DNA from 4 places in the Shinella sp. S4-D37 genome. Region 2 is predicted to be linked to each of the others. Evidence: riboswitches for the same ligand, from Rfam matches in the RefSeq annotation. Region 2 holds a riboswitch; each other region holds the start of a gene.

Region 1 (5,845 bases), 120 kb from region 2:
GGCCGGCAGGTCCACGACGAAGCTGTCGAACTCGTCATGGTCGTGCTCCTCACCGTTCTCGTGCTCCATCTCGTGGTGCGACTTGCGGTTGGCGATGTCGTCCTCCGTGCCGACGCCGAGGCCGAGCAGCACGGCGGCGGCGACCTCGCCGTTCCTCGCCTCGATCATCGTGGGCTTGCGGGCGGTGCGGGAGGCGACCTCGTCGCGCACGGCCTTGAGGCCCTCGGCGTCGATCAGGTCGGTCTTGTTGAGCACGATGAGGTCGGCGGCGGTGAGCTGGTCCTCGAACAGCTCCTCCAGCGGGCTTTCATGGTCGAGGTTCTCGTCCGTAACACGCAGCGCATCCACCTTGTCGTGGTCGTCGGCAAAGCGGCCGGCGGCGACGGCGGCACTGTCGACGACGGTCACGACGCCGTCCACCGTCACCTGCGTCTTGATCTCCGGCCAGTTGAAGGCGGCGACGAGCGGCTGCGGCAGGGCAAGGCCCGAGGTCTCGATGACGATGTGGTCGGGACGGTTCTCCCGCTCTAGGAGCTTCGTCATGGTGGGGATGAAATCATCGGCGACGGTGCAGCAGATGCAGCCGTTGGTAAGCTCGATGATGTCGTCCTCGGTGCAGGCTTCCGCGCCGCAACCCTTCAGGACGTCGCCGTCGACGCCGAGATCGCCGAACTCGTTGATGATGAGCGCGATGCGTTTTCCTCCGGCATTCTGCAGGAGGTTGCGGATCAGCGTCGTCTTGCCCGCGCCGAGGAAGCCGGTGATGACGGTGGCGGGGATCTTCTGTTGCAGCATGGCTCAACCCTTCATTTTCAGCGGCAATCCGGCCGCGATGAAATAGACTTCAGGCACGAGGGCGGCGACCTTCTGGTGCAGCCGCCCGGCATGGTCGCGGAATTCGCGCGCCATGCGGTTTTCCGGCACGATGCCGAGGCCGACCTCGTTGGAGACGAGGACGATGCGGCCGGGCGCCTGCCGGATGGCGTCCAGGAGGCTGGAGGATTCGGCGGCGATATCCCGCTCTTCCAGCATCAGGTTCGTCATCCACAGCGTCAGGCAATCGACGAGCACGGCCCGGTCGGCCCGCGCCACGGCGCGTATGCGCGCGGCGAGCGCCAGCGGCTCCTCATGCGTCTGCCAGCCCTCGCCGCGATCCTCGCGGTGCTTTGCAATGCGGGCGCGCATCTCGTCGTCGAAGGCGCGGCCGGTGGCGATATAGTGACGCGAGAGGCCGGTCTTGGCGACCAGCCTCTCGGCAAAAGCGGATTTTCCGGAACGCGCACCGCCCAGAACCAGGACGGCTCCGGGCGATGTCAGCGTCATATCAGGCGGCCTTGGCGATCTTCTCGTTGGCAAAGCCGAGCGAGAGGCCGAGCACGATCCAGAAGAACAGGGTCGTGGCAAGGGCGGCAACGGCGAATTCCGCGCCGAGCACGGCCGGAACGCTGCTGGAAATGTCGCCCGGCTGCGGTGCGCCATAAACCTGCGGCGCCGCGATCAGCACGATACCGACGATCTTGGCGACGATATTCGGCTTGAGGAACAGCAGGTAGAGGCCGGCCGCCGACAGGATGACGGTCGCGATCCACCAGACCTGGCGGTCGCCGAGATCGGCGGCGGGAAAGCCCGGAAGCTCCGGCGGCAGGCCGATGGCCGGCAGCATGTGCACGGCAAGCCAGCCGGCAGCCCCCCAGAGCGCCCCGTTCGCCACCGTGATCGGATGGCCGGAAACGAGGCTGAAGCCGGCGAGCAACAGGCCGAAGCCGGCGCCCGTGACGAGGTTGGCAAGGAGCGTTCCGGAGAACCGGCTCATGCCGAACATGATGCCGCCCTCCTCGTGGTCCTCGCCGTCATGGGCATAGGCGACGGAGACCGGCGAGAGCGCCGAGGCCATGTCGAGGATGACGGCGCCGAGCGAGGAATGATCCTGCGTCTGGGCAGCGCCTTCGGTGCCGGGTGTCGTGCCTTCGGTTGCGGGCGCGGCTTCGTCGCCGCCCTCGAATTCCTCGGCATGCAGGATGAGCGGCACGACTCGGGCCTCCTGGGCGGCCGTCATGAGCACGCCGGAGAACAGCCCGGCCACCAGGGCGGCCAGGAGATAACGAACGATCATGTCAAAAATCCTTAGTGGCAGGGAAAGCCGTAGGAGTGACGCGTATCGTGCGCCGTATCGTGCAACACGGCGGAATTCGCAAGGCCCGCGCCGAACACCAGGAAGGCGCCGAGCACGAGAGCGAAAACACCGGCGACGAGACGATCGTTTGCCGATAGGGTAACAGAAGACGTAGTCGAAACAGCCATGACAACCTCCGTGCAGGCAGCGGGGAAACCTCCCCAGGTCGGACGAAATGCCCTTACATTGGCTGGCAGGTCTCCTGGCTCGCAGCGTCCGGCGTTCAAAACGCCTGCGGGTCACCCTCGCCTTCCCAGGCTGCGGCATCACGAAAAGGCGGACGATTCGTAGAGAAAGAGGCGTCCCACCCCGGTTTATCGCAATGCCACCCAGTGGCTTTTCCGGCTGGTCCCCACGGCGCGGCCGACGGCACCATTGCCCCGTTCCGCGCAGATCCTCCCATCCGGATGAGCGTCCCTCGCCACTCTACAGTCGCGGGGTCGGCCGTGATTGCAGCGCCCTGATTGGGTCCGCCGCGTCACATTCCCATTTACTCCCCGATCCGTTTCCGGATCCGGGAACCATCCAATATGCTGGATGATTATGCTTCCACCCCTGCGAAGTCAATCGACCGGCAGCGTCATCGCCTGTGCCGAAACCGCCGCCGGGCCGTCGCAATCTCAATAGCCGGGAATGATCACCACGCCGCCGCCGTTGTAATAGCCGTCGTCGCGGTAGTAGCGCTCGTAATAGCCGTCGACCGGACCTTCGAGCATGTCATAGTCCTGCCGGTAGCGGCGCTGGCGATCCTGCCCGGCCTCGGCATATTGCGCGGCCTGGCGAAGGGCGCGGTACTGCTGGCGGGAGAGGTAGCCGTCGGCGCGGTAGCCCGACGCGCCCTGCCAGGCGGCGATCGCGGCGCGGCTGCGCGCGCCGAAGACGCCGTCGACGCCATAGGTGTTGAAGCCGAGCATGCTCAGCCAGCGCTGGGCCTGCGCCCGGATCGCGCGGTCCATATAGGCCTCGCGGCGATCGACCGCCGGCTGCTCCGCCTTGCGTTCGGTCTCCACGACGGCCGCTTTGCCGTCCGTCTTCGGCTTCGCCTCCTGCCGGGCCGTATTCGCCAGCGCCGAAAGGCGCGCACGCGCATCCGCGACGAAACGACCGTCCGGATATTCGTCGAGATAGGCGCGGAAGGCCTTTTCCGAGCCCTCCAGCACGGCTTTCTGGAACGTCTCCTCCTCGCGCTTTTCCGCGTCGGCGGCCTCTTCGACGGCAAGGCCGCGGTTCTTCCTGTCGGCCTCCTGCGTGTCGTCCTCGCGGGCAGCCGCGGTGTCCTTCGCCGCACGCTCGGCAGCGGCCGCTTCCTCGGCGCGCTTTTCGGCCTCCTCGGCAAGGCGGGCCGCTTCCGCCGCCTTGGCCTTCGCGTCGGCGGCGGCCCTGGCGGCCTCCGCCTTCAGCCGTTCCACCTCGGAGGCCTTCTCTTCCGCAAGCTTGCGGGCGGCGGCCGCCTCCTCTTCGATCCGTGCCTTCTCGGCCGCGGCGGCCTTTTCCGATTCGATGCGCTTGGCCTCGGCTTCGCGCCGGGCGGCGGCTTCCTCTTCGGCCCGCGCCTTTTCCGTCGCGGCGGCCTCTTCGGCCTTCAGGCGGGCAGCCTCTTCCGTCCTGGCCTTGTCCGCGGCAGCCGCGGCCTCCGCCTTCAGCCGTTCTGCCTCGGCAGCCTGCTCTTCAGCCAGCTTTCGGGCAGCCGCCTCCTTCTCTTCCGTCTCGGCCTTCAGGCGCGCCGCCTCTTCGACGCGCGCCTTTTCCGCCGCGGCGGCTTCCACGCGTGCCTTCTCCTCGGCCGCGGTCTTCTCCTCTGCAAGCTTGCGCGCCGCGGCCGCTTCTTCCGCCTTCTTCGCGTCCGCTTCCGCCTTCAGGCGCGCCGCCTCGGCATCGGCCTTCGCCTTTTCTACTTCCGCAGCCTTCTGCGCCTCCTCTTCGGCCTTGAGGCGCGCGGCTTCCGCATCGGCCCTGGCCTTTTCCGCCTCCGCCGTCTTCCGCGCCTCTTCCTCGGCCTTCAGGCGTGCGGCTTCCGCGTCGGCCTTGGCTTTCTCGGCCTCGGCGGTCTTGCGGGCCTCCTCCTCGGCTTTCGCCTTCTCAGCGGCGGCCTCGTCGGCCCTGGCCTTGGCGTCCGCCTCGGCCTGCTCGGAGGCGTCCGTCGCCGGCTTCGCCTTGGCGGCAGCCTGCAATTCCGCGATGCGCAGGCGCGCCATGGAGGCGAAGGTGCCGTTCGGATATTGCTTCAGATAGCCTTCGTACTGCGCGACGTCGCTTCCGGCCGAAACCTTCTGCCAGAGCGAGAATTCCTCTTCCCAGCGTTTTCCGGCGCTGCCGGCCTCCTTGCCGGTGGCGGCCTGCGCGAAGGCGACGGCCGGCTGGCCGGCGAGCGACAGCCCGACGATGCCGGCAAGGCCGAGCCGCACCAGAACGGAGCGTGCGAGAGGTCCAGAACCCATATATTCCACCCTTTCGGATCGCGCGAAGGCGCCAGCGCCCGGCGATCCCGGGCGGATTTCCATCACTCCTCGCACCGAATTCTGGCGCAACTTTGGTGCGGCAGGCCGGCGGCGGAGGAACCCGATAGCTGTACGTTTCAGGCGGGCGGTTTAATCAGCCCCGGCTTAAAAGACCGTCGAGCCAGCGCGGGTCGAGAACCGCCTCCAGCTCCGCCGCCACGCCGTCGAGCGCCGCATCGACGCTCGCCCGGTAATCGAAGCCGCCGCCCTCGATGCCGAAATCGGCAAGCAGGCCGGCGCGATAGGCGTCGCTCGACAGAAGACCGTGCAGATAGGTGCCCATCACCCGCCCGTCGGCCGAGAGTGCGCCGTCCGGCCGCCCGTCGATGCGGACGGCAGGGCGCAGCGTATCCGGCCCGGTGGTGCGGCCGAGATGGATCTCATAGCCTTCGAGCGGCACGCCGTATTGCACGGAGCGGGCCGTGCTGTTGCGCACGGTCTTTTCCGGCGCCATCTCGGTCTCGACCGCCAGCAGGCCGAGCCCCTCGACCTCCCGCGCGCCGCCCTCGATGCCGAGCGGATCGGTGACGCGGCTGCCGAGCATCTGGTAGCCGCCGCAGATGCCGATGACCCGGCCGCCGCGGCGCATGTGCAGCGCAAGGTCGCGGTCCCAGCCGGCGGCACGGAAATCCTCAAGGTCGGCGATGGTGGATTTGGAGCCCGGCAGAACGACGAGGCCGGCATCGGCCGGAAGCCGCTCGCCCGCTCGCACGAAGACGACGTCCACATCCGGTTCGGCCTTGAGCGGATCGAGGTCGTCGAAATTGGCGATGCGCGAAAGAACGGGCACCGCGACCTTCAGCGCCCCGCCGCCGCCCTTGGCAAGCCGCTCCAGCACGACCGAATCCTCGGCCGGCAGGCGCGCCGCCTCCCTCAGCCACGGCACGACGCCGAAACAGGGCCAGCCGGTGAAGCGGGCGATTTCGGCGATGCCGCTGTCGAACAGCGTTACGTCGCCCCGGAACTTGTTGATGAGATAGCCGGCGACCATGCGCCGGTCTTCCTCCGGCAGGATGGCGTGGGTGCCGACCAGCGAGGCGATGACGCCGCCACGGTCGATATCGCCGACGAGCACGACCGGCACGCCGGCGCGGGTAGCAAAGCCCATATTGGCGATGTCCCCGGCCCGAAGGTTGATTTCCGCCGGCGAGCCCGCGCCCTCGACGACGACGAG
Region 2 (5,845 bases):
CATCGACAAGGCGCCCTCCGCCGAACTGCGCCCCAACCAGACCGACCAGGATTCGCTGCCGCCCTATCCGGTGCTCGACGATATCCTCGAATGCCTGGTGGAACTGGAGATGAGCACCGAGGAGATCGTCGCGCGCGGGCATGACGCGGCGACCGTGCACCGCATCGAGCACCTGCTCTACATCGCCGAATACAAGCGCCGCCAGTCCGCGCCGGGCGTCAAGATCACCCGCAAGAATTTCGGCCGCGACCGGCGCTATCCGATCACCAACCGCTATCGCGACCGCAGCTAGGGCCGCCGGGAAGCGGGGGCGGATGAAATTAAGCATTCGCTCACCAGGCCGTTTAAGCGATTTTTGCCGTCTGTCCGCTAGCCTTCGTTCAACAATGCCGGGGAAACCGGCGGGGGGCAGCGGGCAGGGAAACGGATGACGGACAAGACGCAGGCTGGCCGCGCGAGGCGGCGACGTGGGGTTGGTTTGGCGATACGGGCGGCGGCGGCGATGATCGTCCTGCTGTTCGGCGTCGCCAATTATCTCGTGCTCGACCATGCGATCGAGCGGGCCGACAGCTTCGTCGCCCAGACCGAGCGCACGCTGGTGCGCAACGAGTTCAGCCACCAGATCGACCAGGTGGTGCAGTACCAGAGCCAGATGTCCTTCTGGGACAAGACCTTCGAGGAGCTGAAGGCCGGCATGCCGGGCGATGTCTTCGTCAGGGACCAGATCCGTGACTGGATGTGGTCCGATTTCGGCTTTTCCTGGATGATCTTCACCACGCCGGGCGGCGAGAAGGTGCTCGGCGTCCACCGCGGCGAAAAGGTCTCCGAACGCAAGGCGCGCGAAAAACTGCATTGGGTGAGCGACCTCACGCTCAAGGCCGAGCGGGCCTACCGGGGCGCGCTGACGCCCGGCCCCGGCGGCTGGCAGGTCGAGCGCGCCTGGGAGGATCCCGACCTCCTGACGCCGTCGCTGCCGGAGATCCACGTCTCCGGCATGCGTCTCATCGATAGCGTCATGAGCATCGTGGTCGTGCAGGCGGTCATTCCGAAATCGCTCTACATTCCCGCAAGCCGGCTGCAGCCGACGCTGCTGATCACCGTCAAGCCCGTCTCGCAGAAGATGCTGGCCAACACCGAAGAGCGCCTCGGCGTGCACGATCTCGGCTTCTCGCCCATCGTGACGCAGGAACCGGGCCTCGTGATGACGCCGGTCGGCGCCGACACCTACAATCCGATGGTCGCCTCCTGGCGGCCGAACATGCCGGGCGCCTTCGTCTGGGAATCGGCGCTGCCGCAGATCGCGATATTCGTACTCGTCTTCGCCGGCGTCATGCTCTTCGTCACGATGCGGTTTTCCGCGCTGGTCAAGGCGCTGCAGCGCAGCGAGGCGCAGAATGCCTTCCTCGCGCGGCACGATCCCCTGACGAGCCTGAGGAACCGCAGCGGCTTCGACGAGGAGGTGCGCCGCGCTATCCGCAAGGGCGAGAACCAGCCCTTCGCCATCCTCGCGCTCGACCTAGACCGGTTCAAGGCCGTCAACGACCGGCACGGGCATGCCGCGGGCGACGCGGTGCTGCAGGCCGTCGCCCGGCGCTTTTCCGACCGCATCGGCACGCTCGGCTCGGTCGCGCGGCTTGGCGGCGACGAGTTTTCCGTGCTGCTCACCGGCGCCTTCAGCCGGCAGGAGCTGCTCGACCTCGCCGAGGGCCTCGTGCGGGATGCGCGCATGCCGATCGCCCATGACGGGCAGCTTCTGGTGATCGGCGGCAGCGCGGGCATCGCCCAGTTCCCGGACCATGGCGGCAGCCTGCACGACGTGATGGTGATGGCGGACGCGGCGCTCTATGCCGCGAAGAATGCCGGCCGCAACCGGGCGGCCCATGCCGGCGACATCGACAGCGCGGCGGTCGCCGCGGCCGGTGCGGCGCGCGCGGCGTGAGCCACGGGCGTCCCTCTCCAGAAATGAGTTGTAAGACGGCCGGATAGAGGCTTTGCTTCGCGGACATGCGTAAGGTGCCGACGGGCGGTCCGCAGGACGCGTCGGCCGGTTTGCAAAAGGAGGCATGGCATGAGCGAGGCTGCGCGGCTGGACGGCAAGATCGCCGTCGTCACGGGAGGAACGCAGGGACTGGGCGCGACGATCGCCCGGCTCTTTGCCGAGCGGGGCGCGGCGGGCCTCGTCATCTGCGGGCGCAATGCCGCCAAGGGCGAGGCGAAGGCGAAGGAGATCTCCGGCGCGACGGGTGTCGCGACGCTCTACGTGAAGGCCGACCTCGGCGCGGTGGAGGATGCGCGCGCCGTCATCGCCGCCTGCGACAAGGCTTTCGGCCGGGTGGACGCGCTGGTCAACGCCGCCGCCATCACCGACCGCGGCACCATCCTCGACACGAGCCCGGAACTCTTCGACCGCATGTTCGCGGTCAATGTGCGCGCGCCCTTCTTCCTGATGCAGGAGGCGATAGGGGTGATGCGGCGCGAGAAGACCGAGGGCACCATCGTCAATATCGGCTCGATGTCCGCCAAGGCCGGCCAGCCCTTCATCTCGGCCTATTGCGCCTCCAAGGGCGCGCTGGAGACGCTGACCAAGAACACGGCCTATGCCGTGCTGCGCAACCGCATCCGCGTCAACGGCCTCAATATCGGCTGGATGGCCTCGGAGGGCGAGGACCGCATCCAGCGCGAATTCCACGGCGCGGCCGACGACTGGCTGGCCAGGGCCGCGGCAAGCCAGCCCTTCGGGCGACTGGTCGATCCGGCCGAGGTGGCGCGGGCCTGCGCCTATCTCTCCTCGGCGGAATCCGGCCTGATGACCGGCTCGGTCATCTGCTTCGACCAGTCGATCTGGGGCGCCTATGACGGCTCGCCCCATCCGGACGCGCCGCTGTGAGGCGCAGCCAGGGCGATGCATGGCGCGGGCGGGCTTGATCGCGCCTGCAAGCCATGCGCATATCCTGCGCGTCAGGTGCCCGCTTCGGCGGGAGAATCGGGAATCCGGTGCGGGCGAAAAGCCCAGGTCCGGAACGTGCCCAACGCTGTGACGGGGATGGCTCGCACCATGAAAGCTTGAATCGATTCAGGCTTTTGCCACTGGTTGTTCAACCGGGAAGGCAGGTGCCTGCCGCGTGACCCGAAGTCAGAAGACCGGCCTGGCACGATAGACCGAACCGCGCGGACGGCGGCAGGTCGTGACGCGTTGTTGGGGAGATGACGATGCGAAGCGAACCCTTGGACCAAGAGCAATTCCGGCAAAAGTGCGAAGCGGCTTTGCGTCCGGAATTGCGAAAGACGGAGCCGGAGCGTTTTCACGATCCGAAGGAGAGCGGACACGCGCTCGTCCGGGCCGGCGCCTTTTCCCGTGCGGAAAGGCAGGCCGTCTACCGTGCCATCGAGACGCGCCGCGACGTGCGCGACCAGTTCCTGCCCGATCCCTTGCCGGACGATCTCGTCGGCCGCCTGCTGCAGGCCGCCCACAACGCCCCCTCGGTCGGCTTCATGCAGCCGTGGAACTTTCTGCTGGTGCGCGCCGAGGCGACGCGGCGGGCGGTGCATGCGGCCTTCCTGAAGGCCAATGGCGAGGCGGCGGCGATGTTCGAAGGGGAGCGGCAGGCGCAATACCGCGCGCTGAAGCTGGAGGGCATCCTGAAGGCGCCGCTGTCGATCTGCGTGACCTGCGATCCGACCCGCGGCGGCGCGGTGGTGCTCGGCCGCACGCACAATCCGCGCATGGACGTCTATTCCACGGTCTGCGCCGTGCAGAACCTGTGGCTGGCGGCGCGGGCGGAGGGCGTCGGCGTCGGCTGGGTCAGCATCTTCCACGACAGCGACATCCGCGCGATCCTCGGCATCCCCGTCCATGTCGAGATCGTCGCCTGGCTCTGCGTCGGCTTCGTCGACCGGCTCTATAGCGAGCCGGAACTGGCGGTGAAGGGCTGGCGCCAGCGCCTGCCGCTGGAAGACCTGGTGTTCGAGGAACGCTGGCCGGAAGAGGGCGTCAGTTGACGCCGGCCTCCACCGGACGGCCGAGATCGATGGCGGATTCGTTGGCCGGCAGGAAGACCGGGCCGACCGTGCGCACCTTGCTGGTGGCCGGGTCGTAGTCGCGCTCCTCGACCTGCGCCGGCAGCTTGACCGGCGCCTCCTCCTTCTTCGGCAGGGTGCGGATGGTGGTGATCGAGCCGCTGTCGGCGTCATCCCCCGTGCCGGAACGGGCCGTCTCGGCATCGTCGCCCTTCAGCGCCTTCTCGCGCTTGATCATCTCCTGGTAATAGGCCGAGAGATTGCAGCCGCAGGCGCCGGGCTTGGAGAGGTCGCGCGTGCGGTAGGAGAAGGCGTTCGGCATTTCGTAATAGGGCCGGCCGGTGACCGTGGAGGTCATCTGCTCGGTTTCCTGGCCGCTCGTCATCGACTGGTAGAACAGCTCCGTCTGCGTCTCGGGGCACATCATCGCGCAGACCTTCTGGTCGCGGCGGAAATCGAGCGGGGTGGCGCCCGACGAGATCGGGAAGAACCCGCCGTCGCAGGTGCGCACGCAGACGGTGCGCAGGTTGCCGTGGCCGTTGCCGCCGCCGAGCGTGCGCAATGGCAGGCGCTCGCTGCCCTCGGGCGCGGTGCCGAGGGGCAGGGTGCGCTTCTCGTCGAGCGTGCGCAGCGTCTCGGTCGCCGCGATGGGCACGACCTTCGCCTTGCCGTTGCAGCCGTTGGTCTCCAGCAGGGCGGCAAGGCGGTTGCGCTTGCCCTGCGAGGAGGTGCCGCCGGCAAATTCGCGGCGCTTCCCGTCGAGGATCTGGAGGTTGCGCTCCATCTTGCCGATCACGGTCGCGAGCGTGTGGCAGGCCTCGGCATTCGCGCCGCCGAAGACGATGATGCTGCCGCCCGAGCAGCCGAGGCGGCGCTGGTCGCTTTTGGCCTTGCGAAGCTGGATGTTCTGGCGGGCGATCGCGCCGGCATATTTGCGGGCGCTCGCGGTGTCGACAACCACCTTCGGCAGGTTGGCAAGCTCCGCCCGCACGCGCTCGCAGACCTCCGCCGCCGCCGTGCCGCCCGACAGAAGCAGCGGCAGGCCGGCCGCAATGGCAAGGAGGAGGCGAAGGCGCCCTTTCAAATCGTCGATCCCTTGAGTGGATGGCCGCAATCCGGCCGCGTCAGGCTTCCATCATAGGCCGTGGCGGGGGAAGCGCAACGTGCTCCCGCATTTGTGATTAACGCGGCTCCCGGAAATATGATTTTCATATTCATGTTTTTGGCCGCGCCCCGCAATTGATCTCCCCTGGGCCTTGGTGTAGCACTCTCGACAAACTCAACAGCCGGTCCGCGCCCTTGCCCGCGCATCCGCCCCTGGCGGAAACCGGCCCTTGCAGGCAGGTATTCATGCGGATCTCCTCCATCTTGCTCAGCCCCTGGTACGCGCTCCAGCTCGCGTCCGGCGCAAAGTCCTTCGCTGACAATCCCATCATCGGCAGCAAATGGCTGAACCGGAAGGGCCTGCACGAGAAGCGCGTGTCGCTCGCCATGCGCATGGCCGCCTGGCGCCGCAGGAAGCTGGAGCACCTCGTCGCCCCGGACCATCGCCGGCAATATGCCGAGAACGGCTTCGTGAAGATCGAGGATTTCCTGTCGCCGGACGTGTTCGCCGCGGTCACCCGCGAGATCGCCGAGCGCGACTTCGAGCGCTACGACATGCTGCAGGGCGACACCGTCACGCGCCGCGCGATCATCGACGACAGCGACCTGGAAAGCCTGCCGGGCTTCAAGGCGGCGCGCAACGATCCGCGCGTCACCAATCTCCTGCGCTATGTCTCGTCCCATGCCGGCCAGCCGCTGCTCGTCGTGCAGGTGGTGATGGCGC
Region 3 (5,845 bases), on a different contig from region 2:
GGACAAACTTTGCCCTTGCACGAACTGCGGGATGGCGCCCCTGTCTCGCCGTGTAGCAAGAGGCAAGCTGAATGCTTTGGCTGCAGGCGCGGAAATCGTCCGAAAAGAACTCTCGGCCTAGCGCTGGCTGAGGAGCAGGAGGCCGACATGAACATGGTGAAGCACGGCTTCGATATCGTGGACAAGGCCACGTTGCGCAACGGCATGTCTCCCCTCTGCTCTGCGGTCAACGTCGTCACCACTAGATACAGCGGGAAGCGCTACGGCTTTACGGCCTCAGCGGTCCGCGCGTCAGCGACAGGCCGGCGACATGTGGGATACATACCGGTCCCGCATCTCGCCGCGCGCCGGATTGCCTCGAAGGGCACACTCGAAGCCCGCTTCGGCCGGCTGGCCGAGGGGGCGGGCGTGACGGATGTGCTCGTGATCGGCGGTGGCGTCAATCCGCCCGCCGGGCCGTTCACGTCTTCGATGGACCTGCTGGAGACCGGCGTTCTCGCCCGATACGGGATCACCGATCTCGCAATCGCCGGACATCCCGAAATCATCAGCGGATGGCGTCACGACGACGCCCTTGCCGCCGCCATATAGGAACTCCTCCTACGCCTCGATCGAGACATCCCCGATCGGCCGCGAGCAGCAGGCGAGGATGTAGCCCTCCTCGATTTCGTCATCGAGGATGCCGCCATTGTGGCGCATCTCTACCTCGCCCGAAATCTTCAGCACACGGCAGGTGCCGCAGAGGCCGCCCTCGCAGGCCGCGCCGATGCGCACGCCCACTGCGCGGGCCGTCTGCAGGATGGTCTGGCCGGGCAGGCATTTAGCGTCCTTGCCGGCCATGGTAAAGGTGACGGTGGAAACGGCGTTGGCGTCGGTCTCCTGCTCGCCGGCGCCGGCGCGAATGGCGATCTCCTCCGGCGCGGGCGCTGCGGCCGGCTGGAAGCTTTCCTCGTGATAGCGGTCCATGTCGAAGCCGCAGACCTTCAGCATGTCGCGCACGCCGCGCATGAAAGGTTCCGGGCCGCAGCAGAAGACGGTGCGCTCGCGGAAGTCGGGCGCGAGCAGCGAGAGGCGGGCGGCGTCGATGCGGCCGGTGAGGCCATGCCAGCCGTCGCGCGGATTGTGCCCCTCCACGACGAAGCCGAGCGCCAGGTTCGGCATCTGGGCGGCAAGGCATTCGAGTTCCGGCTTGAACAGGAGGTCCTCCGGCTTGCGGGCGCAGGTGACGAAGGCGACATGCGATTGCGGCGCGCAGTCCGCCATCCAGCGTGTCATCGACATCATCGGCGTGACGCCGGACCCTGCCGAGACGAACAGGTATTTTTCCGCCGGATAGCGCACTAAGGAGAAGTCGCCGAGCGGGCCGAAGGCCTTCAGCTTCATGCCGGGGCGCAGGTTGTCGAACATCCAGCGGGTGCCGATCGAATTCCTCTGCGCTTTCACCGTCACGGCCACGGAGAACGGCCGCGACGGCGTCGAGGACAGCGTGTAGGTGCGCATGACCGGTTCCTCTTCCGAGACCAGCAGTTCCAGCGTGACGAACTGGCCCGGCAAATAGCGGAACCAGTTCTTGTGGTCGGAACTGAAGGTGAAGGTCATCACGTCGGCCGTTTCCACGGTGGCGGCGATGCATTCGAGTAGGTTATGGCGGTCATGCCACGGATGAAGCTCATCGAAGTGACGGAACGGGGCAATTGTCGTCATATCACGCCACTCGGGACATCGGTTTCTTGTTGCCCAGGCGATCGATCATGAAGTTCGAATACCATTCGACAAACTGCATGACGCCGCCTTCGTCCTCCGGTGAATAGGGGCCGGGCCGGTAGGCCGGTGAGCGGATGCCGAAGGCGTTTTCCTCGACGATCCGGCGGTCTTGATCGTTGGTCTCGGTCCAGACATGGGTGAGTTCGTCGAGACGGTAGTCGATGCCCTCGACGGCATCCTTGTTGACCAGCCATTTCGTCGTGACCTGCGTCAATTCGGGGCCGAGCGGCAGCACGCGGAAGGTGATGGCGTGGTCGGCCAGCACATGGTTCCACGTCGTCGGATAGTGGAAGAGCAGCAGCGTGCCGATATGGTTTTCCAGGACGTCGTTGGAGAGCGGACGTGCGACGGCGCGGGCACCCGACATGGTGTAGCTCTCGGCCTCCTGGATGAGCGGCATGCGCGCGGCGCGAAACTGCCCGGTCGGCGACATGCGGAACTCGCTCGGCAGGCCGGATGCCTCGCACTTCGCCCAGTGCTCGGCGATGACCGGATCGTCCTTGGCCCCCTGCACGCCCGTGGCGCTCGGCGCTTCCGGATAGGTGCGGCAGAGTTCGGGATGGTTGGCGGCGCAGTGATAGCACTCGCGGTTGTTTTCCCAGACGAGCTTCCAGTTGCCCTTCTCGACGATCGTGCTTTCGAAGGCGACCTTGGTCTCGCCGAGGCGGTGGCGGGCGAGATAGGGCTCGACCATGCCACGGAAGGCGGAGAAATCCGGGGCCTCGTCGGCAAGGCAGATGAAGATGTACCCGCCGACGGTCTCGCAGTGGATTTGCTTCAGGCTGTGCTGCGTCCTGTCGAAATCCTCGGCCATGTGGCGGGCGAAGAGCAGCGAGCCGTCGAGTTCGTAGGTCCACTGGTGGTAGGGACAGACAAGCTTGGCCGACGAGCCCTTGTGCTGCGTGCAGACGCGCGAGCCGCGGTGGCGGCAGGAATTATGCAGCGCCCGGACCGTACCGGAGCGGTCGCGGGTGACGACCACGGGATAATCGCCGATCTGCACGGTGAAATAGTTGCCCGCCCTCGGGATCTCGCAGTCATGGCCGATGAACAGCCAGTCACGATACCAGATCGTCTCGAGGTCGAGCCTGTAGTGGTCGGGGTCGATGTAGAAGGCCTGTTCGAGGCTGTGGCCTTCACGCCGGTTCCTGAGTTTGTGGAGAACGTCGCTGCGAATGTCCATTGTCCTGATCCCAAAGGGACTGTTGGATGGAATCGCGCTCCGGCATGCCCGTATCGGGCATGCCGTCGCCCGATCGCCCACCGCAATCAGTCGTTTCATGTCATCTCGGGCTGGTTTCCGGACTTCAGAGCCGTCCCTTAGGACCATCGACGCCTTCCCAGGTGGACAAACCCAGTGGCATTCGTCGACGTTGCGCTCTGCTACCGTTGCGGGGGCAGCGCCGGACTTTCACCGGCTTCCCAATTATCCGCATTGCGACCGAGCAATGCGGCACCCAAGACAAGGAGAACATACTTCACTCTCGAAGGATTTTGGCGATCCCTAACGACATTCGCCGCGTCGCATTTCGAACAGTGCGCCTCATTTCCCCTGGCTGTGGGGAAGCCGTTGATAATCGATCATAGCCATTGACGCATTTCTTGGCTCGTCTACTATATCTTGTGTTCGAGGTTCCTTCGATTCGAAAATGTCGAAGGCTAAGACGGGAATCCGGGGCGACCATGATGGTCGTGAATATCCGGAGCTGCCCCCGCAACTGTAAGCGGCGAGCATTCGTTCGACAGAGCCACTGGGGCGCAAATGCCTTGGGAAGGCGGACGGATGCCGCGACCCGCAAGCCAGGAGACCTGCCTCGCACATGAACGTCCACGGGCGGGGTGTCCGGCAGGCGAGCGTTGGGTTGCGGAATGATGCCGCCCCGCCGTCTCCCTTGATGCCCCGCGAAAATGTCTCGGGGTGAAGTCATGTCGATCCTGTTTCCAGTTCCTGCGCGCGAGTAACGGCGCCCGGCCGTCGCCACGGCGGTCGTCCATCTATTTCAGCTCATCGAACGGTTGTCGGCGGATGACCGAGCGATCTCCCATGCCCGATTGCCCGATCACGAGGAAGCCATGTCCATCACCGTCTATTCCAAGCCCGCCTGCGTCCAGTGCACCGCGACTACCCGCGCACTTGATCGTCAGGGCATCGACTACAGCGTCGTCGACATTTCCGAGGATGCCGATGCGTTCGCGCTCGTCCAAGGCCTCGGCTATCGCCAGGTTCCCGTCGTCATTGCCGGCGAGCAGCATTGGGCGGGCTTCCGTCCGGATATGATCAGTGCGCTCGCCTGAGCCGGCGCAATGGCGGGACTCGTCTACTTTTCCAGCCGGTCGGAAAACACCCACCGCTTCGTGGAGAGGCTCGGCGTCGAGGCCCAGCGCCTGCCCGTCGATGCCACCGAGGAGCCGCCGGAGGTCGAAGAGCCCTTCGTGCTGGTTTCGCCGACCTATGGCGGAGGCGGTGAGAAGGGAGCGGTGCCGAAACCGGTCATCCGCTTCCTCAACAACCCGCGCAACCGAAACCTGATCCGCGGCGTGATCGCGGCGGGCAACACAAATTTCGGCACCGGATATGCCGTCGCGGGCACCATCATCGCCGCGAAATGCGCCGTGCCGTTCCTCTATCGCTTCGAATTGCTCGGGACGGATGAGGATGTCGACAACGTCAGACAGGGACTGGAACGATTTTGGACACGATGACGATCGAGAAGCCGGCCAAGACGCCGGAAATCACGGCGCTGGACTATCATGCGCTGAATGCCATGCTGAACCTCTACGACGAGGATGGAAAAATCCAGCTCGACAAGGACCGGCAGGCGGCCAAGCAATATTTCCTCCAGCACGTCAACCAGAACACCGTGTTCTTCCACAACCTCAGGGAAAAACTCGATTACCTGGTGACGGAGGGCTATTATGAGCAGGACGTGCTCGACCAGTATGCCTTCAATTTCGTGCGCGATCTCTTCGATCACGCCTACGGGAAAAAATTCCGCTTCCCGACCTTCCTCGGCGCCTTCAAATATTACACGTCCTATACGCTGAAGACCTTCGACGGGAAACGCTATCTGGAGCGCTACGAGGACCGCGTCTGCATGGTGGCGCTGACGCTGGCGCGCGGCGACGAGGCGCTTGCCCGCGATCTTGTGGATGAAATCATCTCCGGCCGCTTCCAGCCGGCGACGCCGACCTTCCTCAATGCCGGCAAGAAGCAGCGCGGCGAGCTCGTCTCCTGCTTCCTTCTGCGCGTGGAGGACAACATGGAGAGCATCGGCCGCTCCATCAATTCGGCGCTCCAGCTTTCCAAGCGCGGCGGCGGCGTCGCGCTGTCGCTGACCAATCTTCGCGAGATGGGCGCGCCGATCAAGCAGATCGAGAACCAGTCCTCCGGCGTCATCCCGGTGATGAAGCTCCTGGAAGATTCGTTCTCGTATGCCAACCAGCTCGGCGCGCGGCAGGGGGCCGGCGCGGTCTATCTCCACGCCCACCACCCGGACATCATGCGCTTCCTCGACACCAAGCGCGAGAATGCGGATGAGAAGATCCGCATCAAGACGCTGTCGCTCGGCGTCGTGATCCCGGACATCACCTTCGAGCTCGCCAGGAACAACGAGGACATGTACCTCTTCTCGCCCCACGACGTGGAACGCGTCTACGGCGTGCCCTTCACCGAGATCTCGGTGACGGAGAAGTACCGCGAGATGGTCGAGGACGGCCGCATCCGCAAGAAGAAGATCAAGGCGCGCGACTTCTTCCAGATCATCGCCGAGATCCAGTTCGAGTCGGGCTATCCCTACCTCATGTTCGAGGACACGGTGAATCGGGCGAACCCGATCGCCGGCCGCATCACCATGAGCAATCTGTGCTCGGAAATCCTGCAGGTGAGCGAGGCGAGCGCGTTCAACGACGACCTCTCCTATGCGAAGATGGGCAAGGACATCTCCTGCAATCTCGGCTCGCTCAACATCGCGGCCGCGATGGACTCACCGGATTTCGGCCAGACGATCGAGACCGCGATTCGCGCGCTGACGGCCGTCTCGGAGATGAGCCACATCTCCTCGGTCCCCTCCGTCGAAAAGGG
Region 4 (5,845 bases), on a different contig from region 2:
TCGCCGAGACCGCATTGGCCGGCATTCTGGCGCTCGGGCGGGGAATCGACCGGCTTGTCCACCTGAAGGACAGCAAGACCTGGCAGGGCGATCCTCTGCGCAGCCGCCTGCGAATGCTTCGGGGCGCCCACGTCGTGATGGTGGGTTTTGGCGCAATCAACCAGCGGCTGGCGGAACTTCTGGCAGCCTTCCATTGCCGGATTACGACGATCCGCAGCGGCACGCCCACCGAGACGCTCGATGCGGCGCTACGCAGGGCCGACATCGTGGTCTGCACCGCACCGGATAGCGCACAGACGCGCGATCTGTTCGATGCGGCCCGCCTGTCGTTGCTGCCCGCGCATGCCATTTTCGCCAATCTCGGGCGTGGATCTATCGTCGACGAGATGGCGCTGGTCGCCGCCCTGTCTGAGGGAAGGCTCGCCGGTGCGGTACTCGATGTCACGCGCAGCGAGCCGCTGCCGGAAAACCATCCCCTCTGGGCATGTCCGAACACGCTTCTAACGCAGCATTCCGGTGGCGGCTCGACCGATGAGCTGGATCGCAAAATCGACGTCTTTCTTGCCAATCTCGTCCGATACCGCCGAGGCGAGCCGCTTCACGACGCGGTTGATTTCAATAGAGGATACTGATGCCCAATATCGCCAAAGTACGTTGTGTCCTGCTGAGCTCGCCCTATGCCGATGCAGATGATCCCGAAATCAAGGAGTGCTTTCCGAACGGCCCCAAGCGCACGATCGGCATGGTGGAGATCACGCTGGACAATGGTGTCACGGGAATAGGCGAGGGCTATCTAGCAGTATTCGCGCCGCTGGTTTTCCAATCCATGGTCAACCTCTGCGAGCCCTATGTGCTCGGCAAGGACGGCTTTGACATTGACAGGCGGGTGAAGGACCTTCGCAGCCTTTGCGACTACTGGTCTCTGCAAGGCGCTGCGCGTCATGTCATAGCGGCGTTTGAAACGGCGCTGCAGGACGCGAAGGCAAAAAGCCTTGGAATCCCGGTTTTCGAACTGCTCGGTGGCGCACAGGCAGACTCCATCCAGATCTACGGCAGCGGGGGCTGTTGTGACGCCAAGGAACAGTTTCTGCGCGAGCTCGATCTGCTGGCCTCGCTCGGGATCGAGATCTACAAGATCCGTTCGGTCAAGCGCGATATCCTGCGTACCGCCTGGGTGCTCGAAGAGGCCGGCAAGCGCGGCATTCGTGTCGGCGTCGACATGTGCCAGAATTTGGCCGATCCCCCACAGGAGGTCGAAGACGTCGTGCAATTCGTCAATGCCGTGCACGCGCTCACCGATTATCGCATGGTCTTTGTCGAAGAAGCCATCGGCCCGGATTGCCCCGAAGGCTTCCGTGAGTTGCGAAGCCGCATCGACGTGCCCGTATGTGGTGGCGAGATCATCACCACGCCGAAGGAAATGATCGAGCGCATCAATGCCGACGTCTACGATTTCGTACAGCCTGACGCCTCGGTGATGGGAGGGATTTCGGCGGTGATCGACGTTTTCGCTGCAGCCAGGGCGAAGGGCGTGGATGTCGTCGTCCACGCCTGGGGGGGCGCAGCGGCCATCATGGCAAGCTACCATGCTGCTTTTGCCGCCGGCGGAAAACTGGTCGAGTATCCGATGCTCGCCTTTCCGCTCGGTAGCGAGATGATTGGTGATCAGGGCAGGATCGAAGGCGGCCGGCTCATTCGCCCGACCGCTCCGGGCCTGGGGCTGACGCTTACGCCCGAGATGGAAGCCCGCTACCCGTTTGACGAGACCGCCGTCTATTCCTGTGTCCTTAACGACTGGGGACCACCGCCGGACAGCTATTGGCAGCGGGGCTGAGCCGATGACAGAGTGCTGGACCCCGCGCTGAAAAGTGCCACAAGGCGGGCGCCGCAAACCGATGCGGCGTTCCCCCGCCATGGCAAGCGGGCTCCCATTCATTTTTTCAGCGCTCCCGGCCGACGATTTGTACCGGCACCCGGCATGCTTTCTCATCCAAGGAACCACAAACAATCAGGACGGCGCGGCCATGAGTGAGAAAGCGCAGCATGGATTGGTCGACGTTTCCGACGCTCGCCATGGCGTGGTTCATAGCGAGGCATACGCCTATTGCGCGCATCCGCACATTGTTGTTGCACCGGATGGCGCCTGGGTCGTCGTCTTCAATCGTGCCCCACGTAGACCGTTTGTACTGCATCCCCCTGAAGAGCCGCTCTATCACAATGTCATCATTCGCTCGCGGGATCAGGGCCGTTCGTGGAGCGCTCCTCTGGTGGTTCCCGATTACAACCGGTCTGGCACCGAATGTGCCGGGCTTACCGTGTTGTCCGATGGCCGCTTGATGCTCAATCAATGGCAATTCGAATGGCTACCCTTAGAAAAGGCCCGACGGCGCATCGATCAGGCGGGCCTCACCTACCCCAAGGCATTCATGAAGGGCTGGCAGCTCTCCCCCGAGCACACCGCCGAAAATATGCCACCGGAAATGTTCGAGCATGTTGCTCCGTGGGTCCGCGGCGGCGGTCGTACCTTCGTCCATTTTTCCGACGATTGCGGGATGACTTTCGGTGACGAGGTTGAAATCGACACATCGCCGCGAACCGGCGGCTACGGAATGCGCGGTGCCGTCGAACTTCACGATGGCAGGATTCTCCTGCCCCTGAGCGACGTTCCCAACTACCGCCAGGTTTTTTCCGTTGAAAGCATTGACGCCGGTAGAAGCTGGTATCCGCCCGCGGCGATCGCTCATGGCGACGCGCATGAATTCGAAGAGCCCGCATTGTTGGCGTGTAGGTCGGGAAAGTTGCTTCTTGTTCTCAGGGACAATGCGACACGCTCCCTTCATCAGGCGGAATCGATGAATGGCGGTCTGTCCTGGACTGCACCGGTTCCCCTGCCGATCAAAGGCTACCCGGCCCACTTACTGCAGCTCCATGACGGTCGAATTCTGATGACGTATGGTTGGCGTTTTCCCGATTTCGGAATTAGGGCCGTATTGTCGAATGACGAGGGAAAGTCCTGGGATATCGCCAGGACGTTCTGCATTCGCGGTGCGATGCCAAACAAGAACCTCGGCTACCCTGCGACCATTGCTACGGAAGAGGGGGGCTTTTTCACAGTTTATTACGGCGAGGACCCAAGCGGCGTGACCGGTATCCACGGCACCTCCTGGGATATCGCAAGATAACCCTGCGGGCGATGTCATGTTGATTCTCCTGAGCGCGCCTGGACGACTTCCGGCTGGGAATGTGCAGGCGGGCTGAATGGATGGAGCGGCTGCCTCTCTACCGGTGACCTGCGTCGAACGGATCGCGATGGCGAACCGGCAGTCCGGCCAGCGCAATCATATGAGCGCAAAATGGTCCAGACTGTGGGAAATGCCATGCATCCCTTGACCCAACTTTAGGCCGCCGATAAGCTTGGCCACGGAATAGGTTCCGTCAGCATGACGGATGAAAAGGGAACACGGTGAGGACTACCCATCAGGGGCCGAAACCGTGACTGCCCCCGCAACTGTAACCGCCGAGCTTGCCTCATGATGCCACTGCGCGAACGCGCGGGAAGGCGGGACAAGCGATGACGCGGAAGTCAGGAGACCTGCCTGTGCCGGTCACCCATGCCAGGATACGGGGAGTGTCCGGGCGCGGCCGTCCGTAGCGGTGACATTGTCGAAGATGTCGCCGCGTCGATGGACGGTTTATGGAAGCGTCAGCTCTCCGGAAATCCTCACTCGCCCGCGGTTGGTAACCGTGCAGGGATCAGCCTGCCGTGGGGGAAATATGAAGACCTATCTGGCAGGGGCTTCCCTGCTTGCGATCGTATGGTGTCAGCCCGTCCTGGCGCAGGATCAGCCAGCAACCGAAACGCCGACCATGCTCGACGAGATCGTGATTGCCGACGGTCTCACCTCGGTGGAACTCAGAAAGTCCGGTCGCGCCGTCACCGTCATCACCGGCAAAGAGATCGAGAAGAACCAGGTTCGCTACGTGGCGGATGCGCTTCGGTTCGTGCCGGGTTTTGCCGTATCGCAGACAGGGCCCTACGGTGGCCTGACGCAGGTGCGCGTGCGCGGCGCGGAAGGCAATCAAGTGCTTGTCGTCATCGACGGCGTCGAGGTCAATGACAATGGCCAGGGCGAATTCGACTTCGGCAGCCTGCTTGCCGACGATATCGATCGCATCGAGATCCTGCGTGGCCCGCAGAGCACCTTCTGGGGCGCCAACGCCATGTCCGGCGTCATCAACATCACCACAAAAAAAGGCGAGCGCAACTCAACCAAATCCACGGCCCGGACAGAAGTCGGTACGGATGGCACGGTGATGGGCGCGCTCTCCACACGCGGCGGCGGCGAAAATTTCGACTATTCGCTCGCCGGCGTCCTGCGCCGTTCGGAAGGTTTCAACATTTCCGACATCGGGAAGGAAGACGACGGCGACCGCAACGGCACGCTGAACGGGAAATTCACCGTAGATCTGTCGCCCGATACAGTGGTGGACGGCACGCTGCGCTACGTCAACCGCCGCAGCGATCTGGATCCGCAGCACTACGACACCGCAATGACATATGATGCGGACGATTACATGAAAAGCCGGGAGTTCTTCGGCTCGATCGGCCTTACCAACACCGCGCACGACGGCGCGCTGACACAGAAGGCACGCTTTTCCGGCAACGACATCCATCGCTTCAACCACTCCGAGGACTTCGGCGACAGCTGGAACGACGGCAACCGCTACAACGCGACCTACCAGGCCTCCTATCGCTACGACGCGCTGGAAAATCAGGTCAATCAGGTGACCGCCGGCTACGAATGGCAGCGCGAGACCTTCTCGCCCTCGCATCTTGCCGAGACCTTCAGCCGCATCGCCCATTCGCTGATCGGCGAATATCGCGGTGAGTTCTTCGACCAGTTCTATCTCAACGCCGGCGCCCGGCAGGACTGGAACGACGCCTTCTCGGATGCCGCGACCTGGACGGTGAGCGCCGCCTGGCAGATCCCGGAAGCGGAAACGCGGCTCCATGCCTCCATCGGCACGGCCGTGACCAACCCCACCTTCTACGAGCAGTTCGGCTATATCCCCGGCACGTTCAGGGGCAACCCGAACCTCAAGCCGGAGGAAAGCCTCGGCTGGGACGTCGGCGTGGAGAAAAGCTTCTTCGACGGCGGCCTCGTCGTCGACGTCACCTATTTCAACCAGAACCTCGAAAACGAGATCGCCACGGTCTACAATCCCGACTTCACGTCGACGCCGGTCAATCGCAACGGCGAAAGCCGCCGGCAGGGCGTCGAGGTTTCCGCGACCGTCGATTTCTTCAACGGCTTCACGATGGGGGGCGCCTATACCTATACCGACGCGAGCGAGCAGACGGTGGCCGGCGGGCCGCGCCTTGCGGAAGTGCGCCGCCCGCGCCATACGGGCTCGCTGAACGCGGCCTATCTGTTCCATGACGACCGGGCGCGCGTCTTCGCCGAGGCGGTATTCAACGGCAAGATGGAGGATGCGGTCTTCGCCACCTTCGTTCCGCCGCGCGTCACGCTCGGCGGCTACACGGTCGTCAATGTCGGCGGCAGCTTCAAGGTCAACGAGACGATGGAGATCTTCGGCCGGATCGACAACCTGTTCGACCGCGACTACCAGGAAGTCTACGGCTTCAACACGCCGGGTCTCACGGCCTTCGCCGGCATGAAGGCGACCTTCTGATGGGCGGCAGGCGTTGGCATGCGATGATCCTTGCCGGCCTCCTCTGGCCGGTCCCGGCCGTCCGTGCCGACGCCCTTCCCGGGCGGGTCGTGTCGATGAACGTCTGCACGGACCAGCTGGCCATGCTCGTCGCGCGGCCCGGCCAGCTTGT

The links. Region 2 has a riboswitch for cobalamin ahead of bluB (5,6-dimethylbenzimidazole synthase). Riboswitches for the same ligand answer to the same signal wherever they lie in the genome.
Region 1: linked by a shared signal. The riboswitch ahead of AB3G45_RS14465 (CbtB-domain containing protein) and the one ahead of bluB (5,6-dimethylbenzimidazole synthase) in region 2 are both predicted to bind cobalamin.
Region 3: linked by a shared signal. The riboswitch ahead of AB3G45_RS01430 (aromatic ring-hydroxylating dioxygenase subunit alpha) and the one ahead of bluB (5,6-dimethylbenzimidazole synthase) in region 2 are both predicted to bind cobalamin.
Region 4: linked by a shared signal. The riboswitch ahead of AB3G45_RS29165 (TonB-dependent receptor plug domain-containing protein) and the one ahead of bluB (5,6-dimethylbenzimidazole synthase) in region 2 are both predicted to bind cobalamin.

What each region holds. Positions count from the first base shown of each region.
Region 1 is NZ_JBFNXL010000005.1:1,449,648-1,455,492, reverse strand. Features, by position in the region: gene cobW (cobalamin biosynthesis protein CobW) at 1-795, opposite strand, end outside; gene cobU (bifunctional adenosylcobinamide kinase/adenosylcobinamide-phosphate guanylyltransferase) at 799-1,323, opposite strand; gene AB3G45_RS14470 (CbtA family protein) at 1,325-2,113, opposite strand; gene AB3G45_RS14465 (CbtB-domain containing protein) at 2,125-2,301, opposite strand; cobalamin riboswitch at 2,348-2,714, opposite strand; gene AB3G45_RS14460 (peptidoglycan-binding protein) at 2,794-4,611, opposite strand; gene AB3G45_RS14455 (cobyric acid synthase) at 4,766-5,845, opposite strand, start outside.
Region 2 is NZ_JBFNXL010000005.1:1,565,181-1,571,025, forward strand. Features, by position in the region: gene AB3G45_RS15005 (NAD+ synthase) at 1-292, shown strand, start outside; gene AB3G45_RS15010 (GGDEF domain-containing protein) at 428-1,939, shown strand; gene AB3G45_RS15015 (SDR family oxidoreductase) at 2,069-2,887, shown strand; cobalamin riboswitch at 2,944-3,165, shown strand; gene bluB (5,6-dimethylbenzimidazole synthase) at 3,265-3,999, shown strand; gene AB3G45_RS15025 (DUF2865 domain-containing protein) at 3,992-5,101, opposite strand; gene AB3G45_RS15030 (phytanoyl-CoA dioxygenase family protein) at 5,368-5,845, shown strand, end outside.
Region 3 is NZ_JBFNXL010000001.1:304,867-310,711, forward strand. Features, by position in the region: gene AB3G45_RS01415 (methionine synthase) at 1-121, shown strand, start outside; gene AB3G45_RS01420 (hypothetical protein) at 148-591, shown strand; gene AB3G45_RS01425 (2Fe-2S iron-sulfur cluster-binding protein) at 601-1,704, opposite strand; gene AB3G45_RS01430 (aromatic ring-hydroxylating dioxygenase subunit alpha) at 1,706-2,947, opposite strand; cobalamin riboswitch at 3,038-3,240, opposite strand; cobalamin riboswitch at 3,378-3,596, shown strand; gene nrdH (glutaredoxin-like protein NrdH) at 3,838-4,059, shown strand; gene nrdI (class Ib ribonucleoside-diphosphate reductase assembly flavoprotein NrdI) at 4,069-4,467, shown strand; gene nrdE (class 1b ribonucleoside-diphosphate reductase subunit alpha) at 4,464-5,845, shown strand, end outside.
Region 4 is NZ_JBFNXL010000010.1:11,453-17,297, reverse strand. Features, by position in the region: gene AB3G45_RS29180 (D-2-hydroxyacid dehydrogenase) at 1-632, shown strand, start outside; gene AB3G45_RS29175 (mandelate racemase/muconate lactonizing enzyme family protein) at 632-1,834, shown strand; gene AB3G45_RS29170 (sialidase family protein) at 2,025-3,182, shown strand; cobalamin riboswitch at 3,411-3,615, shown strand; gene AB3G45_RS29165 (TonB-dependent receptor plug domain-containing protein) at 3,775-5,694, shown strand; gene AB3G45_RS29160 (ABC transporter substrate-binding protein) at 5,694-5,845, shown strand, end outside.